2 regions of the Vagococcus sp. 211 genome follow, and region 2 is predicted to be linked to the other one. Evidence: predicted binding sites of a transcription regulator. Region 2 holds the regulator's gene; the other holds the start of a gene.
What was found. Region 2 encodes NrdR, which represses ribonucleotide reductase genes. Its sites were predicted from a motif close to ACACNATATATNGTGT; they were not measured.
Positions count from the first base shown of each region.

Region 1 (11,875 bases), 730 kb from region 2:
AAAAAAAAAGAAATGGTGGGAACAACTAGATATTGGCCAGCAGGGCGGGCTAGAAACACCTACCCTAACAGCCGCAAGATCTTGTGAAGAGCACTTATACCAAGAGTATTTAAATGAATTAAGCCGAGAACACTACCAAGAACGCAATGATATCAGCGAACAAGTTCAAGAACAAAAAGACTACATTGATAGTTGGGTACATGAAATCAAAGTCCCACTTTCTTCTTTAACTTTACTAACAGAAGCGATTGAGGACGATATTAGTGAAAAACGCTACACTCAACTACTCAAAAACATCAAAAAAATGGATGATTATGTGGAACAAGTCATGTATTATTCTCGACTGGATCATTTTTCAAAAGATTACCTAATCCAAAGTCATTCTCTGAAAAAAATGATTCAAAAAAACATTAAACATGGAGCAGATGACTTTATTCAGCAAGCTATTTCCTTCCATCTAGAAGGAGAGGATTACACGGTCTTAACAGATGATAAATGGCTTCATTTTATTCTAAACCAACTACTAAATAACGCCTTGAAATATACTGATCCCGGTGGTTCTATTACCATCTCATTATCTGACAATGAGCAAGGAGTCTGGTTAAACTTGACGGATTCTGGCATTGGTATTCCAAAAGAGGACATTCGACGGATTTTTGATAAAGGCTACACTGGACAAAATGGACGAAATGAAGAAAGAAACTCTACTGGATTAGGACTTTATTTAGCTAAATCTCTCACACATAAATTAGAGCATCAGCTATTTGTTACCTCTACGGTTGGGGAAGGAACCACATTCAGTCTTTTATTTCCAAAACTCAATTATTACAACCAAGACAAGCACTCCTTCATTATTTAATAGCTTTTCAAGAGTTTGTATGCCTTCATCACTCGTATCAAGCACAAGAAGATTATATTGTCTCTTACATTCTAAATAAGCGGGTATATTAAGGGAATATGAGTACTTATTAATCACTTTTTAAATTCTTGATTAATATCTTCTTCGGTGGTAGGATGAATTTATCAAACAATTGTTGGGAGATAACTATAATGAGTCGTAAAAAGAATCTTTTTGTGTCCTTTATCATGATATGTTTTATCAGTCTTATCAGCCTTAATAATCAAATCTATTCAGCGGAAACTACCAATAAACAAGTTGACACACTGACCCCGATGAACCAAGATTATTTTTATTATACGTCTGTTTTTGTAGGTAAAAAATTAGAGCCTCAACAGTTCAAAGAAAGCATTGAAACGTTTCACCACTTACAAATAAAGAACATTTCCTTTGCTAAAAATCAACGGGCCAATACTTCTAAAATAGGAACGTATGCCACAACACTAGAAATCACAACCACGGATGGCTCCTTTTACGAGTTAAAAGCACCTTATTTGGTCCAACAAGGAAGTCCTACCATTTCTTTATATAATATTGACTTTCATCCTAGAAAAAAAAGATTGACCTTATCTAGTTCGTCACCAGAAGTGGCCTTGTTTATTTCCGATAATGGGAAAGAACCTGTCTATAAAACAGAATTGACCCACTCGAAAAATTTTGAGACTAAATGGAGCAAACCCTCTGATTATATCCAAATCGTAGCTGCTGATAAAAAGGGGAATTACAGTGATATCATTACCTACTTTATGCCTTCTAGTAAAAAAGACAAACAGCCAATGATTAAAGAAGTGGCTTTTGATCCAAGTACAAAAAAACTCTCTGGAACAACAGAGAGTGGAACAACGTTAGTAGCCACTACCAACAAGGAGAAAAAAGAGCTAAACGTGTCAGGATCTGGAACGTTTGAGATGTCCCTTGCTGAGTGCCAACAACCTCTGACACTCACCTCAACTCGTCTCGATAAAACAGAATCTCATACTTTTGTCCCCGATAACTTAACTAACGATGGCAGTCACCAGTTTAATCAACTCCAAGTTAATGCTAAAAACATCGACTTAGCCCATGAATCCATTGAATTGACACGAGTCCTTCTTGTGATTCTACTGGTTTTTGGTATCATTGTATTCTTTATTATTAAAATTAAACTGGCTTCAAAAAGACAAAATTAAGAGTATTCTTTACTTTAAAGACAGAAATTAGTCATACTTTCGTCACATTTGAAGACTAATATATAAGTATACCAACAAACAACCCAAACAAACTTTTTCATTTTATTTACTCCTCCAAAGTAAATAAAACAACTCCTTTTTGGACCCAGCAGAGGCTGGGTCCTTTTTTTGTTAAAAAAATAAGCGGAATGTCCGCTTATTTGTCATAGTATCGCTCAGCATCCAAACATTTTTCCCAGACAACGGCTTCTCTTTGCTCTAGTGACTTGGCCACGTCCAAAATACGTTGATTACTGCTACCCCTGAATTGTAACGTTAAATCACGACGACTCAGATCAAATCGACCGTCAACTAACACATCAATCTCTTCAAGTAATGCTTGTTTATCTTCTGTATCCATCAATAACTCTTCAAAAGTATAACCTGTCCAAGACCAAATATCTTTAGTCGCACCAAACTCTTGTCTCACACGTTGAACTAATGCTAAACAGACTTGCGTGTTTAAAAAAGGTTCCCCGCCCAGTAGTGTCAACCCTTGAACGTAATCATGACTTAGATCTTCTATTATTTGATCCTCTAATTCTTTCGTGTACAAGGTCCCCATCTTAAAGTTTTGAATGGCTTTATTAAAGCAGCCCTCACAAGCAAACAAACAACCACTCACATAAATGCTACACCGGACCCCTTCACCATCAACAAACATAAACGGTTTATAATCAGCAATCCGTTGTTGACTCCACTCTTCTGCTGTCCACTCTTTCGGTTTTGGTTGTCTCATACTCTCTCTCCTAAAAAAAGAGTAGGAACACAAACGGGTTCCCACTTCTTTATTATTTCATGTGTTTAACACGTGATGCTATTTCTTGATGTCGACCATGTACCATCGGTCTGGCTTGTGGATTACCTAGATAACCACAGGTCCGTTTCACAACATCACAGGTCTTAGGATCTCTGTTGCCACATTGCGGGCACTCAAATCCTCTTTCTGTCGGATGAAAATCACCCTTGTAATCACATTCGTAGCAGTGATCAATTGGTGTATTGGTACCTAAATAACCAACTTTATCGTACGCATAATCCCACACTGCTTCTAATGCTTGTTTGTTTTGTTGTAACACTGGATACTCACAGTAATGAATAAAACCACCGGAGCAATACTCTGCATACTCTTCTTCAAAATCAATTTTTTCAAATGGTGTTGGTGTTTTTCTAACATCGTAGTGAAAACTATTCGTGTAGTAATCTTTATCTGTAATATCAGGCACATTGCCGAATTTTTCTTTATCCAAACGACAGAATCTGTCCGTCAAACTTTCACTTGGTGTTGAATACACACTAAAGTGATAACCTGACTCATCTCCCCAAGCATCTGCATGTTGTTTTAAGTACTTCAAAATAGCTATCGTAAATTGTTTGGCTTCTGGGTTATGTTCCCATTCACCACCATAAAAACTAGACGCCACTTCGTATAAACCAATATAACCCATAGATACAGTCGAGCGTTTATTCTTAAATAATTCATCCACTGAGTCTGTTTTTTTCAACCGCTCACCAAATGCTCCGTACATATAAAGAATAGGTGCATTCTCCGGCGTAGCTTCTTTGCATCGTTGAATTCTAAACATTAAGGCATCTTTCATTGTCACTAGTCGCTCATCAAGTAATTGCCAAAATTTCTCTTGGTCTCCATTCGCTTCTAATGCCACTCTAGGCAAGTTTAGTGTCACAACCCCTAAGTTCATACGACCTGCGTTAATCTCTTCACCTTGCTCATTTTTCCAACCTTGGAGGAAAGAACGGCACCCCATAGGCACTTTAAAACTTCCTGTTAATTCCACAATTTTATCGTAGTTCAATACATCAGGGTACATTCTTTTCGTTGCACACTCTAATGCCAGTTCTTTAATGTCATAGTTAGGGTCTGTTTCTGCTAAATTGACCCCTTCTTTTATTGTAAAGATCAACTTAGGAAAAATAGCGGTTCGGTGTTCTTCCCCTAATCCTTTAATGCGATTTAAGAAGATTGCTCGTTGTATCTCACGCTCAAACCAATTTGTCCCTAAACCAAAACCTAGGGAAGTAAACGGCGTTTGGCCATTAGACGTAAACAAGGTGTTGATTTCGTATTCCAAGCTTTGCATGGCATCATAAATATCTTTCCTTGTTTTCTCTTTAGCATAAGCATCGTGCTTCCCAGTATCCTCAATCCACTCTTTAGCATCAGCCAAATGTTTGTCGTAATTTTTCTTAGCAAAAGGGGCTAAAAACTCATCAATTCTATCTGCTGAACACCCACCGTACTGGCTAGACGCCACATTGGCAATGATTTGTGAGATTTGTGCTGTGGCAGTTTGAATCGACTTAGGTGATTCTACTTCCGCATTCCCAATCTTAAAACCATTGTTCAACATTCCCTCAAAATCAATAAGACAACAGTTCGTCATGGGTGAATAAGGATGGTAATCTAAATCGTGGTAATGAATGTCCCCTTTTTGATGGGCATTAGCAACATGGGCAGGTAATAATTTAAGGCCTATTGATTTCCCCACAATCCCTGCTGTTAAATCCCGTTGAGTGTTAAAGACATTACTATCTTTATTCGCATTCTCATTGATTAGACGACTGTCTTTATTTAATAACTTCCCAATAGTGACATTAATATCTGTTGCTTTACTGCGTTCGAAATCACGACGCGTCCGGTAGTTAATATATTCTTCAGCTAATTGATACGCCCCATTATCGAGAAGTGTGTGTTCTACAATGTTTTGAATTTCATATATTTTGATATTAGTTGCGAAACGTTCTTTAATTTCTGCTTCGATTAAAGTTACCACGTTTTCAATGCGACGAAGAGTGACTGGCGACAGTTCCCCATTAATTTTCTTCTCAGCTTTGATTAAGGCTTCTGTTATTTTAGTTTCGTCAAATTCTACTCTACGACCATCTCTTTTAATCACTTCTAATTTGTGTATCTCTACACTTTCTACCTTTTTTTCTGATGTTACGTCGTTCATTTCAATCACTTCAAGCAACTCCTTGTCTCTTTTATCTCCATTTATCATAGAACATAACACCTACATTTTCAACCATATATAGTGTTTAAATTTTCGTTTTTGCTATTGACATCTATATATAGTGTATCACCATTGACTTTCTATTCATAAAAAATAGCAAAAGTTATTTTTAGTGACCGTATTCACAATTATTTTTATTTATTCCCCTTTTCCCTGTCATTCTAGCTTATCTTAACGCTTGTTTCAGGAAGAAAAAACAACTAATCCTATCCACTTTCCTCTTTCTTTTTGTTTTTTTATACTTGGTTAGTTGTAGAATCAAGTTAACCACTCTAAAATAAATAAAAAACACCGTTCCTTCGAAGAAAGGCAACTTATTGAGTTTTGGCACAATGAGGGTGTTTCTAATAGAGAAATCGGCAGACGATTAGGACGACATCATCAAACTATAGCTAATGAACTCAAACGTGGCACAACAACCTAAATTAAAGAAAAGAGAAAGTCAAAGCTACTCTATTTCGCTGATACAGGACATACTATCTATAAAGAAATCAGAAAACGTTGTGGTTCTAAATCTAAGCTAATAAGTGCATCAGACTTTATTAATTTTGCTTGTAAACAAATCATTGACCTTAAGTGATCACCAGATGCTATTGTTGGTTTCATCAAGTCCCTTGGGACTTGGAAAATCAATTGATCAACGTCCTGATTCTGTTAACAATAGAACATCGTTTGGTCATTTGGAAATTGATCGTGTGATTGGTTCTAAAACAAAAGATGATAACGCTCTACTAACACTTTTTGAAAGAAAAACACGTTAGTAAATAAGGGGTTGAATAAGATAACACTGATATTTAGATGTTTTTACCAAAGTGGCTAACTTATTGTTGCAATTTAGGTTTTTTTATACTTTATTAAATAAGAAATAAAAAAAGCATCTAATCTAAGACTAGTTGCTTTTTCTAATTATTATAAATAAAACAAAATTAAAATCAGAGGTAATACACTGTTCATGAAATTAAATAGCCAATGAACGATAATCGACATCCATATATTATCAAATAAAAGATAAATTAAACCAAAATATACAGCAATAACCATGTAAGGGATAGTTGCTAAAGGATTCCCATTAAAATTAAAGGTATGAATTAAACCAAAAAACACGGCTTGAATAACCAACATGATTAGTTTAATTAACGGGCTTCTCATTCGATCAATCATCACATACCTAAAAAGAATTTCTTCATAAAAAGGGGCCATTAAGGCCTGAATAGCTGGTAATAGCAGTCCGATAACACTAATAGTATAAACGATATCTTCTTCAGTACCGCCAGTGGCCAACCATTCCGGAGGTAATATTGAGCGAGTCACTTGCAACAAACCTATAATTCCACCCATCAAAAAAATGGACAGTATTATTTTTAACCAAAATTTATTTTCCCTAAATCTCGTCCACTCTGTACTTAATTCTTTACCATACATCCGATACAGATTACGAATAGAACACCTAACAAACCTACTATTGAAACAGTTTAAACCTGTTCTTCTAATCTTAATAATTGACTGACAATAAAAGTTCCTACAAAAAATACTATAAACAAGACCGTAAACCAAGTGTCCTTCTTACCCCAACTCGTGGCTACTCCCTGCTTACGCCTATCCATTCTGGATGTATCATTCGTTGGTTATTCTCCTCTCTACAACGTGTGCACATTCATGAAATTCATCGCAGCACCTATTAAATTAGCATCATTGCCAAACTTACACGACACAACTTCAGGTAAAATCGCTTCGACACCTTGTTGCGCCAATAATTTTTCTAACCGCTGACTAATCTCTCGACTAATTTCTGGTCTGGCAGAAATACCACCACCAATGATCACCATCTCTGGATCTAAGGCTACTTGAAGGTTGTATAAGACATGAGCAATATCATCGTACATCGTAGAAACAAGTGCTGTCGCAAGTTCGTCTTGCTCTTCTAAAAGGGTAAAGATGCGTTTCCCATCTACCTTCTGATCCGTTAATTTACTGTATTTATTAGCTACTTTGACCATCGTTCCCTCATTACTTAAAATCTCATGGCGTCGGTTCAACATTAAACCAAATTCACCACCAAATAAATGAGCACCTTTATATAGCTGCCTATTAATAAAAATAGCCCCGCCGACACCTGTACCCAATACAAGGAAAACAGCATGATTCACAGATTTTCCTATTCCTAATTCAATTTCAGCGATTCCCGCACAGTTCGCATCATTCTCAATCGCAATAGGGAGTCCTAACGCTTCTTCTAACGCGTCAAATATAGGAAAGCCATGAAGGTACTTAACCGCACTTAACCCATCAATTCTTCTGGTTACCCCATTCACCACACCTGGTGAACTAATGGCAACTCCTTCTATTTCTCCAGTAATCGTCGTCATTGTCTCCTGCATCGCTGCAACCATCTTTTCAAAACTATCAGGCGTAACAAACTGACCGGTTTGCTCTAATCTCTGATTTTCCCAGTAGCCAAACTTAATCGCTGAACCACCAATATCAAATACCATTAATCCCATCGTTATCCCCCATTACTCTCTATTTATTATATTAATTGTACCAAATAAGTAAATGCAAACGCAAACGTCCTCGTTAGTTATTTGGCCGCACTAAAAAAGCAGTTGTTATCATCACAACTGCTTGTCATCTTGTCTTATATCAAAAGTAAACCGACTAGTATAGTGAACCTGGTGATTTGGTTCTACTACCGGTGATACTTCCCCTTCATTGTTCATCCCATTCGGACAAAATTGCGTTTCCAAACACACCCCACTGTGTTTATGATACATAGCGCCTTTTTTACCGTCAATCGTGTCCAAAAAGTTTCCAGTGTATATTTGTACTCCCGGCATATCCGTTTGAACCGTCATCTCAATTCCTGTCTTACTAGCACTTAATATCACACACTTCTCTGCGTCTTCTAAAACAAAATGATGGTCCAAACCAGTGCCTATACGTAACTGCTCATTCTTTTTAGCTAGTATCTCACCAATGAAGACTGGCTGTCTAACATCAAAAGGCGTCCCAAAAACAGCTTCTCTGTAGCCTAAAGGAACTGAATCCAAGCCTAATGGCATAAAATAATCAGAAGGTATCTGCAAAGAATGCTGATAGATATCCCCACTGTTATGCCCATTTAAATTAAAATAACTATGATTCGTTGGATTGAATAAAGTCGCCTTATCAGAGATCCCTTGATAAGAAATACTTAGCGTATTGTTCACTATTCCGTAAGTAACTGTCATGTCCAATTCTCCAGGAAACCCTTGGTCCAGATGGGGACTATGTAAAGCAAACGTCAGGCTCTCTTCTGTCTGATTGTTAAGTTCCCATATTCTGACATGATACCCGTTCGGTCCGCTATGCAGGTTATTATCTCCCTCGTTGCGTGGTAATTGGTACTCTTGTTCATCGATTTTAAAACTAGCACCTTTGATTCGGTTAGCATTTCGCCCTATGGTTGAACCAAAACACGGGGCATTATCGTCAATATAGGTTCTAGGATTATCATAACCTAAAACAACATCTATCCAGTCGCCTTTATCATCCTTCACCTCTAAAGACATTAAAGACGCACCCGCAGTAGTGACTCTTAATCTAATATAACTGTTTTGTAATGAGTAAGTTTCTATGTGTTGTCCCATCCTCTATTACCCCTATCTTAATACGATTGTCGCACTTCATAAGTTGTTCCAATTTCTAATCGTACGGGAATATCATTTCCTTGTGTTAACAAGGTTAGTAACGTATCAACAGACATTGAGCCCATTTTTTCCGTGTACACTTTTACCGTTGTTAAAGGAGGCGTCATATATTTTGCCACGCTGATATCATTAAAAGAAATAATCCCAATATCATCAGGAACTCGAATGTTTCTTTCTCCCAATGCTCTTAATGCACCAATTGCAATAGCGTCGCTCGAAATAAAAAACACCTCTGGGTAATGTGTTGCTTCTGTTGTATCAAGAAATGTTGCCATTGTGTGATACCCAGACTCTACAGAAAACAAACTTTCTAATTGGTGCGTCACTTCTAGAGATGTTTTTCGAAGTTCAAATAACAAATACTCTAAACGCATGTCTGGTATCGTTGATCCTAACGTTTTGGTTGTTTCTTTTCCTGAGATTAAGCCAATTTTTTGGTCCTTCTTCTCTAAAATACTCGCTACAACCTGTTTCATCCCTTGTTTAAAATCCACAATTAAGGAAGAATGGCCTAAGCTTGTACGGTCATCGTCAACAAATAGTAAAGGAACGCCTTGCTTCTCTAGCTCTTCCACTTCTTCTTTATCGAATTTCCCTAACGCAATGATGCCATCACTTGCCGCAGTTGTCATCTCACTGTATTTTTCTTTCAGTAACGTAATGCCTAATTCTTGCGCTCTTTTTTCAATTCCTAGACGAATCGATAGATAATAAACATCCTCTAGCTCTTCCGTTTCATCAAACCATTGAATCAACTTAATCTGACGGTTCTCTTTTCCCATTTTTTTTTGGTGCTTCGTATAGTTAAGTGTCTCTGCTGCTTCAAAAATACGTCGTTTGGTCTCCTCGTTTATAGATAAACTCGTATCATAATTTAATACTCGTGAGACCGATGCTGACGAGACCCCAGCTAGCTCCGCAATATCTTTAATTGTTGCCATATCATCATCCTTTGTCTTGCAAGTGCTGAATAAATCGAGCCATCCCTTCTTTCCCCGAAGCATCGCGTTTATAAACCCCTGCATCTTTTAATACTTCTAAAAAGATTAATCCTACTTCTGTTTGTACAATATCTGTCACATTGTCTTCAGTGAACACATACCGTTGTTTCATACTCTCTACCCAATCTTTATGACTCTCACAAACTGTTGTTTTATTTCCTAATAAATGTTCTTTAATTTCTTCTAATTCTTCTTTTAATCGTGGCGGTAGAATAGCTAATCCCATTACCTCAATCAACCCAATGTTTTCCTGTTTGATATGATGTCTTTCTTGATGTGGATGAAAGATACCATCTGGATGTTCTTTTGAGACATTGTTGTCTCTTAGCACAAGGTCTAATTCATAAAGATCATCCCTTTTACGAGCAATGGGTGTCACCGTATGATGAGGGACCCCATCTTCAGTATAGGCGATGATGTCTAATTTTTCATCTGAATAATCTTGCCACTGTTGAAAAATAGTATCGGCTGCTTCAATCAGCTCTGATTCCTTTGAGCTACTTAAACGAATCACCGTCATCGGCCATTTCACCACGCCTGCTGCTACATTAGGATATAGTGGTAACTCAAAAGAAAAATCTAAGGGCATGTTTTCAATCGGAAAGTTACATCGTCCAGCTTGGTAATGCTCATGAGATAAAATAGAGCCTCCTACGATAGGCAAGTCTGCATTAGAACCAATGAAATAATGCGGAAACACGTGTAAAAAGTCAATTAAACTTTCAAACGTTTTTTTATTGATAGACATAGGTCTGTGTGTTTCTGAAAAGGCAATGCTATGCTCTGGGTAGTATGCATAAGGTGAATATTGAAAGCCCCAAGGCTCTCCTAATAAATTAAAACGAATCACTCTATGATTGAGTCGCATGGGATGATTAATTCTCCCAGCGTAACCTTCATTTTCAATACATAACATACATTTTGGATAGTTGATTGTCTTTGCTTTTCCCTCTAAAGCAATTTGTTTCGGGTCTTTCTCAGGCTTGGATAAGTTGATGGTTATCAATAACTCACCATACTCCGTACCTACTGGAAATTCTATGTTTTTTGCAATGTGTTCTGTTTTAATATAATCATTTATTCGACTAAGTTCAAAAAAATAATCCGTCGCTGCTTCAGGAGATTCCTTATACCTTTGATTAAATGTCTCATTTAATCTTTTGGGTGACGGGGTTAAGAGGTCCATCAATTGTCCCTCCAACACTTCTCGTTCCCGGCTAGTATCTCCTATGGCTCGGTTCAATACCCCTTCTTGAACCAGCTGTTTCACCAGACATAAGGGAGTCTCTTCCCCGTGACTTTCTGGCAACCCAGCGATTTCTTCTTTTCCTATTAAAAATAACACTCGGTTCGTTAAATACACTCGATCTAATTCATCCCATTGTCCGTAAATAATCCCTTGGTCTACAAAAGCCGTTACAATATGTTTCATGTTATTCCCCTAACGTTTCTTGATCTTCATACCCTTTTGGGTGAGTATAATGCCAGTTCCAAGCTGTTTCAATAATGGACGTAATCTCTGTATATTTAGGGTCCCAACCCAATACATCTTTAGCCTTTTCATTGGATGCAACGAGAACAGCTGGGTCTCCAGCACGTCGCTCTTGAATAACGTAATCAATAGACTCTCCGGCTACTGTTTCAACCGCAGTAATTAGCTCTAAGACAGAAAAGCCTGCATTACTGCCTAGATTGAATACATTGCTCTCATTGCCATCTGCTAAATATTGTAACGCTAAAATATGAGCGTCTACTAAATCAAGCACATGAACATAATCTCTGATACAAGTGCCGTCTGGTGTGTCATAGTCATTACCAAACACACTTAACACCTCACGCTGTCCCAAAGCCTTTTGAATGATAATCGGTAAGAGGTGACTTTCTGGCTGATGATCTTCCCCAATCATGCCATTCGTATGAGCCCCAACAACATTAAAATAACGCAACGAAACAAAGGTCATACCATAGGCTAAGTCGCACCATTTCATCATTTTTTCCATCATTAACTTGCTTTCACCATAAGGACTCTCAGGAGAGGTTTTAGTGG
Region 1 is NZ_CM150475.1:1,872,594-1,884,468, forward strand. It holds gene ACVWM0_RS09030 (sensor histidine kinase) at 1-859, shown strand, start outside; gene ACVWM0_RS09035 (hypothetical protein) at 1,051-2,067, shown strand; gene nrdG (anaerobic ribonucleoside-triphosphate reductase activating protein) at 2,264-2,845, opposite strand; gene nrdD (anaerobic ribonucleoside-triphosphate reductase) at 2,898-5,081, opposite strand; partial or broken gene ACVWM0_RS09050 (transposase) at 5,419-5,899, shown strand; gene ACVWM0_RS09055 (lysostaphin resistance A-like protein) at 6,051-6,452, opposite strand; gene ACVWM0_RS09060 (ROK family protein) at 6,779-7,642, opposite strand; gene ACVWM0_RS09065 (aldose epimerase family protein) at 7,754-8,767, opposite strand; gene ACVWM0_RS09070 (LacI family DNA-binding transcriptional regulator) at 8,785-9,768, opposite strand; gene galT (UDP-glucose--hexose-1-phosphate uridylyltransferase) at 9,773-11,260, opposite strand; gene galE (UDP-glucose 4-epimerase GalE) at 11,262-11,875, opposite strand, start outside.
Region 1: a site for NrdR is predicted at 5,151-5,166, ahead of nrdD (anaerobic ribonucleoside-triphosphate reductase). Genes of this name have one in related genera too.

Region 2 (11,875 bases):
GTAATTCACAGCTTCAAGGCGTACTGCTTCATTCTCACTCGAAATATCTTTGTTCTCAGGAGTAACGGATAAAACAGATAGGTTATGCTTTTTGAGTATGTCTTTGACCAGACTAGGAGGTATGGTTACATCTCCTATTATTTCTACACCATCAACGCCTAATTCTTTCGCTAGACGACATTGCTCATCCATGTCGCTTATCCCTAATGTCCATAGACAAATACCAATCTCTCGCTGCATTCAACACACTCCCTGACTGATTTATAAACCTGTAACATCCTTAATGTAAGTACGTGCTTTTTGCGCATAAATGAAGGGATTTGCTTTTGCTGGGTCTTGTTCTGCTTCAACCACAATCCATCCTTCATAGTTGTCGGCTTTGATTTTGTCCCAAATAGGTGCGAAGTCAATCATACCGTCACCAGGTACCGTAAAGACACCTTCTTTAACGCCATTTAAAAAGCTCATGCTGTTAGCCGTTACTTCAGCCATTTTATCTTCACGAATGTCTTTAAAGTGAATGTGTTTAATACGGTCTTTGTGCAAATCATAAATCTCGATTGGGTCTTCCCCAGAAAATACTAAATGACCTGTATCGTATAATAGAGATACTTTGTTAGGATCTGTATTAGCCATTAGACGCTCGATTTCTTCTGTTGTTTGGACCCCAGTTCCCATATGGTGATGGTAAACAATGGCCATGTCTTTTTCTTGCGCCAACTCGCCTAATTTTTCTAGACCTTCTGTTAATTTTACCCATTCTTCATCGGTAAAAACGGGTTTTTGATCAAACACGGGTGTGTCCATTTGCCCTTGAACGCTGTGACCTTGCTCAGAAACAACAATCACTTTCGCTCCCATGGCATGTAAGAAATCACGGTGCTCAATAAAAGCTTCAGCCGTTTCTTCAAAAGGTTTTGTCGTTAAAAAGGCACTAAACCAAGCACTTGCTACTGATAAGCCTCGGGGTTCTAAGTAGCTTTTTAATGTTTCTGGGTCTCGTGGGTATTTGTTCCCAATTTCAGTTCCCACAAAGCCTGATAACGCCATTTCACTAATACATTGCTCGAAACTGTTTTCTTTTCCCAATTCTGGCATGTCGTCGTTTGTCCATGCGATAGGTGCGATTGCTAATTTGATTGTCATGTTAATACATCCTCCTCAAGTTTATGTTAATTAATTTCTTTTAAACTCACTAATTCATCGGTTTCATAAGAGCGTTGGCAAGCGATTGCCACTCGTGTAGACTCTAAGCCGTCGACAGCTCCCACTCCTGGTTGACGTCCTTCAAGAATACATTGAATGAACTCTTTCGTTTCGTTAATGAAAGCTTGGGCGAAACGTTCTGGGAAGTTTTGTGATGTTGGACGAACAATCCCATGTTCATTCATTAATGTCACTAAATTCTTCTCAGGGACTTGGGCAATTCGTAGCATGCCTTTTGTTCCGATAAGTTCTGTTTCAACGTGGTAACCATGTTGACTGTTACGTCCAGCGACTAAAATACCCATGGTTTTATCTTCCATTTGAACCATTGCAGCCCCTGTTTCAAGCTCTCCTACGGCATCTAATTCTGGATAAGCCGCATTTTTACCAATGGCCCACACTTTTTTAGCTTCTTTATTCGTAAACCAGCGCAGTAAGTCAATGTCATGAATCGACATATCCGCGAATAAACCACCGCTATTACTTGCTCCAGCGAATTTAACAAAACTTTCTAACCCATCACTTGGGTCAATCCCGTAACATCTGACCACTGTCAACTCACCTAGATCGCCACGGTCTACCATTTCTTTAGCGTATTGGTACGATTCATCGTAACGACGCATGAAACCTAGCATAAAAAGTTGCTCTGGGTGTGCATTAATCACATCAATGGTTTGATTGATTTCTGGAATATCAAGGCCAATCGGTTTTTCTGAAAAGACATGTTTTCCTTGCTCCATGGCTTTTTGAATTTGCTCACAATGTAATCCTGAAGGTGAAACGATAAATACCGCATCAATGGCCTCATCTTTCACCATGTCATCGTAATTTGTGTAGACTTTTTCTACTCCTAATTCACGTTTGGCATAATCCAACTCATCTTCTATCATGCTACATGCTGCATATAATTCGCAATTTGGTACATTAAACGCCAAATTCTGCGCGTGGGCTTTCCCTAATCTTCCTAAGCCAATAATTCCTACTTTAACCGTTTTTGCCACATTATTTCCCTCCTATACGTTCTCGATAAAACCCTTTCAAAAGAGTTTTAATAAAAAGGACAACAACGAAAAGATAACCAGAAATTCATCATCATCTATGGCATATAATATCATATCAACCAACAATTGGTCAATATGAATGTTAATTTAATCAAAAATAAGGAAAGTTAGTTAATTCATTGAGATAACAAGCTTATATTAGTCTTTGTGAAACAGATACACTTAAATAAAGCCACTCAAGGACAATAAAAATAGTTAAATCGTGACTAATTCTTGATTAAGTTAACCATAAATGCTATGATGACCTTATAACTAAATGAGAAAAGATGGTAGATTTGTATGAAAGAGAAAAGGAATGACAAGATTAAGGATTATATTTTGCACAACGAGCAAGTCTCATTAAAAGAACTACAAACCACCTTTAATGTATCCATGAACACGATTAGACGTGACATTTCACTCATATTGGATGATCCTCGCTTCGAAAAAGTCTATGGTGGCATTCAAGTTAAAGAAAACCCCATTGTGTCTTACGAAAACCGAAGCGTTAAGAATCGAGACATTAAGATGAGCATTGCTAAAGAGGCAGCTGCCCAAATTAACAATAGCGACTTAATTTACATTGATTCTGGAACAACGACCAAGTATATTCTCGATTTCTTGGATAAAGATATTAACATTACAGTCATTACGAATAGTTTAGACGTGATAGTGAAAGCGGAACACTTCCCTAACATGTCACTGTTTGCTTTTGGTAACATCTTCAGAAAGAAAACCCGTTCATTTGTAGGGATTTCACCAAATCAAATTATTGATAAGTACAACGTGTCAAAGGCGTTTATTTCTGCTACGGCAGTGTCGATTGATAACGGATTAATGAATGCTGATATTCTTGAATATGAAATGAAAAAACAAATCGTTGGAAAGGCATCAAAGGTTTATTTACTCGCTGATCAAAGCAAATTTAATAAATCCAATCTGTTTACCTTCGCATCCCTCCACCAAGTGAGTGATGTGTTCACAGACTTCCAGGTAACGCAAGATTATTTAGATTATTTCAACGAGCACGATATTATCGTGCATCATTTATAGGAGGAATCAGTATGCCATTAGTACAATTCAACATCGTTAAAGGAAAATCAAAGGAAGACATTCAACAATTATTAGATCTCTCTCACGAGGTATTTGTTAAAAGTTTGAACCTTCCACCAGGCGACCGTTTCCAAACTGTTTCAGAATATGAGGAGCACACACTTGTGATGAAAGATGTGGATTTAGGTTTCACTAGAGACTCTGAGCGCATCTTAGTATCCGTGGTAAGTCGTCCTCGTCCAAAAGAACAAAAAGTAGCCCTATATAAGGAGTTAGTAGAATCTTACGAGACACACTTAGGTATCAAACCAGAAAACGTGATGATTAATTTTGTGATTAATGATGACGAAGATTGGAGTTTCGGCTTCGGTCGCGCGCAGTTCTTAACAGGTGAATTAAGTTAACACAAGTAAAAAAGGCCTAACCTCTCAGGTTAAGCCTTTTTTTGTTGGTAATCTTAGTCACGAGATAAAATCCATTCGTGATCTGGGTCATTATGAAATTGCCATTTTTTCGTTGGGCCAGCCATAATGTTCAAGTAATACGATTCATACCCATCAGGAACTGCAACTGGGTGGTAACCTACAGGAACGATCACCATTTCTTCGTTTTCAACAGTCATGGTTTCGTTTAAACTACGATCATCTGTGTACACGCGTTGGAAAACAAACCCTTGAGGTGGGTTCACTTCATGGTAATAGGTTTCTTCTAAAAATGATTCGTAAGGTAAATTGTCTTGATCATGTTTGTGTGGTGGGTAGCTTGACCAGTTTCCGCCACCTGTGTACACTTCTACTACAATTAATTTATCTGAAATCGGACTTTGGTCATCTAAAATGTTATGAACTTGGCGTTTGTTGTTGTATTTACCACGGTGCTCTATTGTATTATCAGAGGCTTTGATTAATGTGGTTGGTAAATCTGCCGTTGACGGTGCGTAACATAACAATACTTTCGCTGTGCTTTCTGCTGTTACAGTGATGGTTTTACCTGAGGCCACGTACACTGAGTCCGTCGGGCATTTTTCGAAAACAGAGTCACGGGTACCAATAGATGAGAAGGTTTGCTCACCGTCAGAAACCGTCACACGTCCTGTCAGTGCGACAACACACACTTCTAACCCATCAAGAGTTTCTGTGTATTCTCCCCCTTGGTCCAAACCTAAAGAACGAGATTCAATGTACTCAAGTCCCGCATTTTCTCGCGTTACGTGTTGTTTTTCTGTTACTAAGTCATTAATTTTGTTTGCTTCTACCACTCTTTTTAATTTAGCCATTGTTATCTTAATCCTTTCTGTCTCACATAGAAATAAAGGGAGGGAATGTCCCTCACCTTCTTATTTTTTTATTAGATATCGTCTCTTGATAAGCGTGCTGTTACTACTTTGTTGCGTGTGTAGAATTCCATGCCTGCTTTACCATTTGCTGGTAAAGTACCGTAGAATGATGATTTCCATCCTGAGAATGGGAACATTGCCATCGGTGCGGGTACGCCTAGATTGATTCCTAACATGCCTGCATCAATGTTCTCACGGAAGTAGCGGATACCTGCGGCGTTGTTTGTAAATAAACATGCCCCATTCGCAAATTCTGATTGGTTGGCAATAGCAATCCCTTCTTTTAAGTCTTTGATCTTCATCACGGATAAAACGGGTGCGAAGAGTTCTTCTTGCCAAATCGTCATCTCAGTTGTGACACCTTCAAAGATTGTAGGCCCAACAAAGTAGCCTTCTTCATTGACTGTTTCACGGCCGTCAATGGCTAATTTAGCCCCTTCTTCTACTCCTTTGTCGATATACCCTAGGGTACGTGTCAAGTTGTCCTCACGAATCACAGGTCCTAAGAAGACCCCTTCGTCTAAACCATTCCCCATCTTAATGTCTTTCGCTTCTTGAACCAAACGGCCCATGAACTCGTCATAAATCCCTTCTTGAACGGTAACAACCGCAGCGGCCATACAACGCTCACCCGCTGAACCAAATGCTGCACCAACAATAGCCGGCATGGCGTCATCTAAGTTCGCATCATTTAAAACAATCGTGTGGTTCTTCGCCCCTGTTAAGGCTTGGACACGTTTCAAGTTCTTAGACCCTTCACGGTACACATACGCACCAACAGGTTTAGACCCAACAAATGAAATCGCTTTAATATATGGGTGTTCTAAAATACCATTCACCACATCATGAGCACCGTAAACAATGTTAAACACACCATCAGGCAAACCTGCTTCATGTAGTAACTCTACGACTTTTTCCATTAACATCGGTGTACGTTCTGATGGCTTCATGACTACTGTATTACCTGTAGCAATCGCCATTGGGAACATCCAAAAAGGAACCATCATTGGGAAGTTGAAAGGTGTGATACCACCCACTACTCCTACTGGGTATTTATACGTTGTGGCTTCAACGTCTGTGGCAATTGATGACAGGCTATCACCCATCATAAGGGTTGGTGCCCCTGCTGCGAATTCAACGTTTTCAATCCCACGTTGCACTTCACCATAAGACTCTGATAAAGCCTTTCCATTTTCAATCGTTACAAGACGAGCCAACTCATCTTTATTTTCAGTGAGTAATTGATGAAATTTATATAAAATACGGGCACGTCTAGGAACAGCAACTTCTTTCCACTCCATAAATGCTGTTTGAGCAACCTCTGCTGCGTTGTCTAAGTCTTCACGTGTTGATAAAGGGACCTGGCACATAACTTCCTTCGTTGCAGGGTTAAGTACATCCTCATAGTGCGTGGTATGACTCTCTACCCATTGACCGCCAATAAAGTTCTTTAATTTCCTAACCATAATTACTCTCCTTTATTTAACCAAAAATAATGTCATCTTTTGGTTACATTGATTATGTTCACATCTAAATATTACAACTTTAAATGATTAAAGTCAATAATTCCTACTGATTTATCCCACTTAACCAACTTAACCATCAAGAAACACTCTTTTGAGCGCACAAAAAAACCATAGACTTCCATGGTTAGTCTATGGTTTTGACATTTTCATTAAAATGTTTTACGCTTCTTTGTTCATAACGTCTTTCCCGTCATAATGTCCGCATGAAGGACAAACGTGATGGCTTTTTCTCATTTCACCACAGTTGCTACAAGTTGTTAAACCTGGTGCAGACAATTTGTAATGAGTACGGCGTCTTGCTTTTTTGGCTTTTGACGTTTTTCTTGCTGGTACTGCCATTCTTAAACACCTCCTTAAATCTGAGTATATGTAAAATTACATATATATTCCAATCTTACTCGTTATCGTCGTTAAGTAATAACTCTGATAATTTCGCAAGACGAGGATCAATTTTATCTTCTGATTCTAATTCGTCCAAATGTTTCTTGGCTTTCAAATCTTCTTCAGAAATAACGTTCCAAAATTCACCTTTTGGAAGGTCGGTTGTTGTCATCTCTTCTTCTGTTAAAATTTGCAATGGCAAATTCAATAGAATGAAATCTTCAACGGCTTCAGTTAAATCAATCAAATCTTTTTCTAAGACCATGATTAAACTTTTTTCATCTTCTGAGATATCAGCTAAGCCCGCGTACGTGCTCTCTGTCATATAATCTTCATCGATCGTTAAAGTTAATGGATACTTAACTGGTGTTAAAGATCGTGATGAGGGTAATGTTAGCACGGTGTCCATTGTGAAATGTGCCAAGTATCGACCAGTGTCGACTTGGATAAAGCCATCTACACGAATAGGTTCAACAGCTAAAATTTGTGGTTCTCTTTGTTTTAGTGATTCTTCTAAATCAATGGTTTCGGTAAATCTTAGTTGATCGTTTTTAAATTTATTAAGCTCACTTAATGCCCACTTCATATACTCACCCCTTAAGCAACAAAAATAATTATACTAGGGGACTATCCCTTTGTCAATCAGTTTTTACTAAAAAACAAAGAGCCTCTAGCCTTGACGACGATTTTGCCCAATCATGTTGATTTCTTTTGATAAATAACGCACCCGTTCCATGATGCGTTTTGCTTTCAACGGTTCATCTTCTCCTCGCTGAGAATACCTTAAATGCTCGTTTTCTAACTGCGCCATGTTAAAGTTCGACGAGAAAAATGTGGGCAGTTGTTCTTGCATTCGGTACTGTAAGATAACACCTAAAATATCATCTCTGACCCAGCTACTCATGGAATCTGCCCCGATATCATCTAACATCAAAATAGGCGCGTTCTTAATGCTTTCTACTTTCTCTCCTAGGTTATCCTTCCCAATGGCTTGCTTCATTTCCACTGCAAGGGTTGGAAAGTGAACCAGAGTCGTAGAAAAGCCCTTTTCTGCCAAAGCATTAGCAATAGCTCCTAACAAATAGGTCTTGCCTACACCGAAAGTCCCTTGAAGGTACAATCCTTTATGGAAGCCTTTAGGATTACTTTCGTACTGGTTAACAAACTGAATGGCTTCTGAAAAAGCTTCTTTCCGTTCATTGGTCATCTCAAAGCGGTCAAGACGGGCTTCTCGTATGTCCTTAGGCATGTCCATCGCTTTTACTCGGTTACGTACCTCAGCAGCTTTTCTCTCCTCTATCAGCCTCTCTGTGGGCATATAGGTCACATCAATGTAATGATGATTGATAAATAAGGCGGGTTGGTAACCAGGAGCAAGCATGGTGTGATTGTTCGATTCAAATTTTTTCTTCTCTTGCACAAATTCATAAAGCTTCGAATAACTTCTGACAATGTCTTCATCCGTTAGACGCTCTCGGTTGTTAGCGATAAACAATTGCACATCAGGATCTCGCAGAGCTTCTTCCATTAAATCATCAAACTTTTTAGAGAAGCCTCTTTTCTTAAAGGTATGTTCAATGCCTTTACCAATATGATCCATTATGAGTCACCTCCTGATTTTGTTTGTAATAAGCGTAGTTGTTCTTCAAAAAAGGCTTGGTCTTCGGCAGAAACAGGGGTTTCTACTTTCGCGTTTCCCTCTTTGGCCCAATCAGGCAAGGTTTCTTTACGGGACGATTTTCCTTGTCCCCCTTTTTTACTATAGGTGTTTCTTTTAGGTGCCGCTTCTTTTTCTTGTTTTAGCGCTTTGACTTTTTGAAGGCCTTCTTCAGCGGTTTTTACCTTACTTTGAGCCCAGTCGTTCGCAATACTGTTAACCATGTTTTGATTCAGGGAGCTGTTTCCTTGGACAACGAGCATATAATGAATCAACATATTAATCACACTATTAGGCAAACCAGACTGATTCTTCAGATTCTCTATGGTCCACCGCTCATTATTGGCAACATACCCATTTTTTTGCTTTTTAATGGCTTTCAAAAAGACCATAGGCGGGGTTTTTTCACAGGCAATCAACACACCCACTTCCCCTTTAGAATACCCCAAACGGCTCAATTCTGTTTCCCTTAAGCTCATTTGTTTAGACGCCACTTCTTCCTCCCTAGAAACAACAGGGGCTTGTAAGGGTTCTTTCGGGCGTTTCTTTTGATGGTATTCCTTGTAGACACTTTTCTTAAATTCGCTAATATTAATAGTACCTGTCACAAAATCAAAGGCGCGTTGGATGTAATCAGACATGACCATCTCATCGATGCCATATAGATAATGGAAAGTATCAATGCTTTTTTGCAGTTCTTTTTCCATGGTATCTGGGCTAATCGGCATCCCTTTTAGTAAGCTCTTAAAGAAATCCCAATCAAAGGTTTCTTTCTTTATATCCAACTCTATTCCTTTGTCTTTAGACGCACTTTCTTCAATGCCTTCATGCTTTAATAACGCTTCATGGCTTTCCAGTTGGTACGAATTCACCTGATAGACGTCAAGAAACTTCTTCGTGATAGGTTGATAATCTGGAGCTATGTCTATCCTTTTTAAGAAAGAGTCTCTCAGGGCTAGAAAAGCGTCTTCCCCGATTTTTTCTAACAATAACAAAGACAAGACATCATCTTTTAAGAATACTTTCGGCTCTAAAGGTTTTTGTAACACATACATAAAGTGATGGTCCTCGTCCAAAGGTTTGACGTAACTGGTCATCAGCCCAATCCCTTCCAGTTTCAACCGGGCCTCATAGAGTCTTGGAAGCCCAATATCTAATCGGTTCAACAACACATTATGGCGTTGGTTTCCTTTTAGGCCTGTTTCTGCTTCGATAAATAAGGAATGGAGCAAAGCGAAAGCATCGGTGCCAATGATGGGCTGATACAAGCGGTTAATAATTTTTATGTCTGTATCGGTTATCCAATCATTCAAGACCACCGTGTAATAATCTCTGGGTTTTAAATGTTTCCATGGATCATTCATTGTTGCACCTCCCTTTCTTTCTTACTTATCATCGGTTTCTTTATCAATGATTTCTTGTAACTCTTTTAAAAACACACTCATGTCTTTGAACTGACGATAAACACTAGCAAAACGAATGTACGCAATTTCGTCAAGGTTAACAAGGTCTTCCATCACGTATTCTCCAATATCCGTGGTGGATACCTCGTTTTCGCCAATGTTTCTCACTCTATTTTCGACGCGTTCTACCACTTGTTCCATCTGTTCTAAGGACACAGGTCGCTTTTCTGCAGAACGGATCAAACCACGTAATATTTTTTCTCGATTAAATTCTTCTCGTGCACCGTTTTTCTTCACCACAAGTAAAGGAGCCACATCCACTCTTTCAAAAGTTGTAAAACGGAAGGTACACTCTTCACATTCTCGGCGGCGACGTATCGCGCGACCGTCATCTGCTGGGCGGCTATCAACAACACGAGAGCCGTTGTAATGACATTTTGGACACTCCATCTTTCTAACACCTCTCTCAAACTTCCTATTATCCTAAATAATACCAATATTATAACATGGAGTGAAGGCTTTGGTATAGTCAAGTCATATTATCATCATCATCCAACTAAAAAGCACTCATTTTAATCTGTCCCTTCATTATCTTTAGAGAGAATCTATGCTATGATAATAAGCAATAACTGACACATAGGAGTGATGATATGAAGACGACAAAACAGGTTTCTTTACCAGAAGACTGGCTCGAACAGCTCAATTTATCCAAAGAAGACACTTATCTGTTAAAGAAGCAACAACACAAACTCGTTATTGAAAGTACCAACAAGCCCCTAGAGAGTCAACAAATTTCCTTGCGGTGGTTTATCCTTCCCGTCCTAATAACAAGTCTCATCTTTTTTATGACCTTTTATGAGACTGGGCGCTATCAAGTTCCAATGAACGGGGATAAATCCATTGCTAGCATGATTATCCTCCTAGGATTGACAAGCGGGATGATTTCCTTTTCTTTTTTCTTTATTAAGATGAAACGACGGACCGACAATGACGAACTCAGAAAAATTCACTGGCGTAACGTTCCTACGATTATTTTTTCGTTTGTGGTGATCTTGTTACTCGTTTTATTGGGCTTTTTTTGGGTGCTAGGCACGGTGTTTGAGGGGGCGAGCTTTGATTACTACACAGCTACCGCTATTTTCGCAGTCTTTATGGCCATTATTAACTATGTCATGATTATCGCTGCCTTATCTTTTTCATCAGATATGATTATTAAATTACTCATTACCGTTATTATTAGCGGCGTCTTTTTCGCTATGATAACCAATAGCCAAACAAGGTGGTGGCAACATAACTTTAGTTATCTCGGCACCAATGAAGCCTCAAGCAGTTGGCAATTTAATTTAACCTTAATGCTTTCCGCCTTTTTAATGATTGCTTTGATTGACTACTTGTTCGAATCATTGAAACACACAGAACATGATTCTCTCAAATTGCTAATTTTAAGAATTCTCTTAACCCTTGTGGCCATTTCTTTAGCCGGAGTAGGCTTTTTCCCGAACAACGGGCGTGGACAACTGCATCTGCTCCATACTAAATCAGCCACGTGGCTTGTCTATCTCATCGTTATCTTGATTATAGGCATTAAATGGTTGTTGCCAAAAGTGACCAAGGAATTTTTATTTTTTTCTTATTCTATGGCCATTATCCTTGTGATAGCTAATGTGTTATTCCAAACGATTGGCTACTTATCTTTAACGGCTTTTGAACTCATTGCCTTCGCCTTGGCTTTTAGTTGGTTACTCCTTTTATTGCAACACATCCAAAAACTATCCTCAGATAGTCCCCATCAGTTTTACATCACCTTTGAAGCAGAAAAAAATGAGGCCAACCCTTAAGGTTGCCTCATTTTTCATTTGCCAACGATGCCTTCTGCAATAGTGTAATCCCCTAAATAAGGTTCATCCACTCCATTTACTTTTTGATAAGCATCTCGCCCTTTTCCAGCAATAATCACAGAATCTCCTGATTGACTCATCTCAATCGCTCTATGAATCGCTTCTTCACGGTCCATGACCATCACTTGTTCCACACGGTCTGTTGTAATATGAGCTGAAATTTCTTGTGCTATCGCTTCTGGCGATTCATGGCCTGGATCATCTGCTGTTAAAATGACCACGTCTGTCAATTCTGATAAAACATGACCAAAGTCCGCTCTTCTTGAAATAGACTTATCTCCTGGACTTCCTAAAACCGTAATAATACGGCCTTTAGTGTCTGCTTTAGCAAAACTTAGCAATTGTTGTAAACTCACATAATTGTGGGCGTAATCA
Region 2 is NZ_CM150475.1:1,139,236-1,151,110, forward strand. It holds gene ACVWM0_RS05605 (sugar phosphate isomerase/epimerase family protein) at 1-240, opposite strand, end outside; gene iolE (myo-inosose-2 dehydratase) at 262-1,146, opposite strand; gene iolG (inositol 2-dehydrogenase) at 1,173-2,207, opposite strand; gene ACVWM0_RS05620 (DeoR/GlpR family DNA-binding transcription regulator) at 2,547-3,299, shown strand; gene ACVWM0_RS05625 (tautomerase family protein) at 3,311-3,703, shown strand; gene iolB (5-deoxy-glucuronate isomerase) at 3,757-4,575, opposite strand; gene ACVWM0_RS05635 (CoA-acylating methylmalonate-semialdehyde dehydrogenase) at 4,647-6,101, opposite strand; gene rpmF (50S ribosomal protein L32) at 6,321-6,500, opposite strand; gene ACVWM0_RS05645 (YceD family protein) at 6,556-7,128, opposite strand; gene dnaI (primosomal protein DnaI) at 7,213-8,142, opposite strand; gene ACVWM0_RS05655 (replication initiation and membrane attachment family protein) at 8,142-9,563, opposite strand; gene nrdR (transcriptional regulator NrdR) at 9,585-10,052, opposite strand; gene ACVWM0_RS05665 (DUF998 domain-containing protein) at 10,253-11,440, shown strand; gene ACVWM0_RS05670 (UDP-N-acetylmuramoyl-L-alanyl-D-glutamate--L-lysine ligase) at 11,455-11,875, opposite strand, start outside.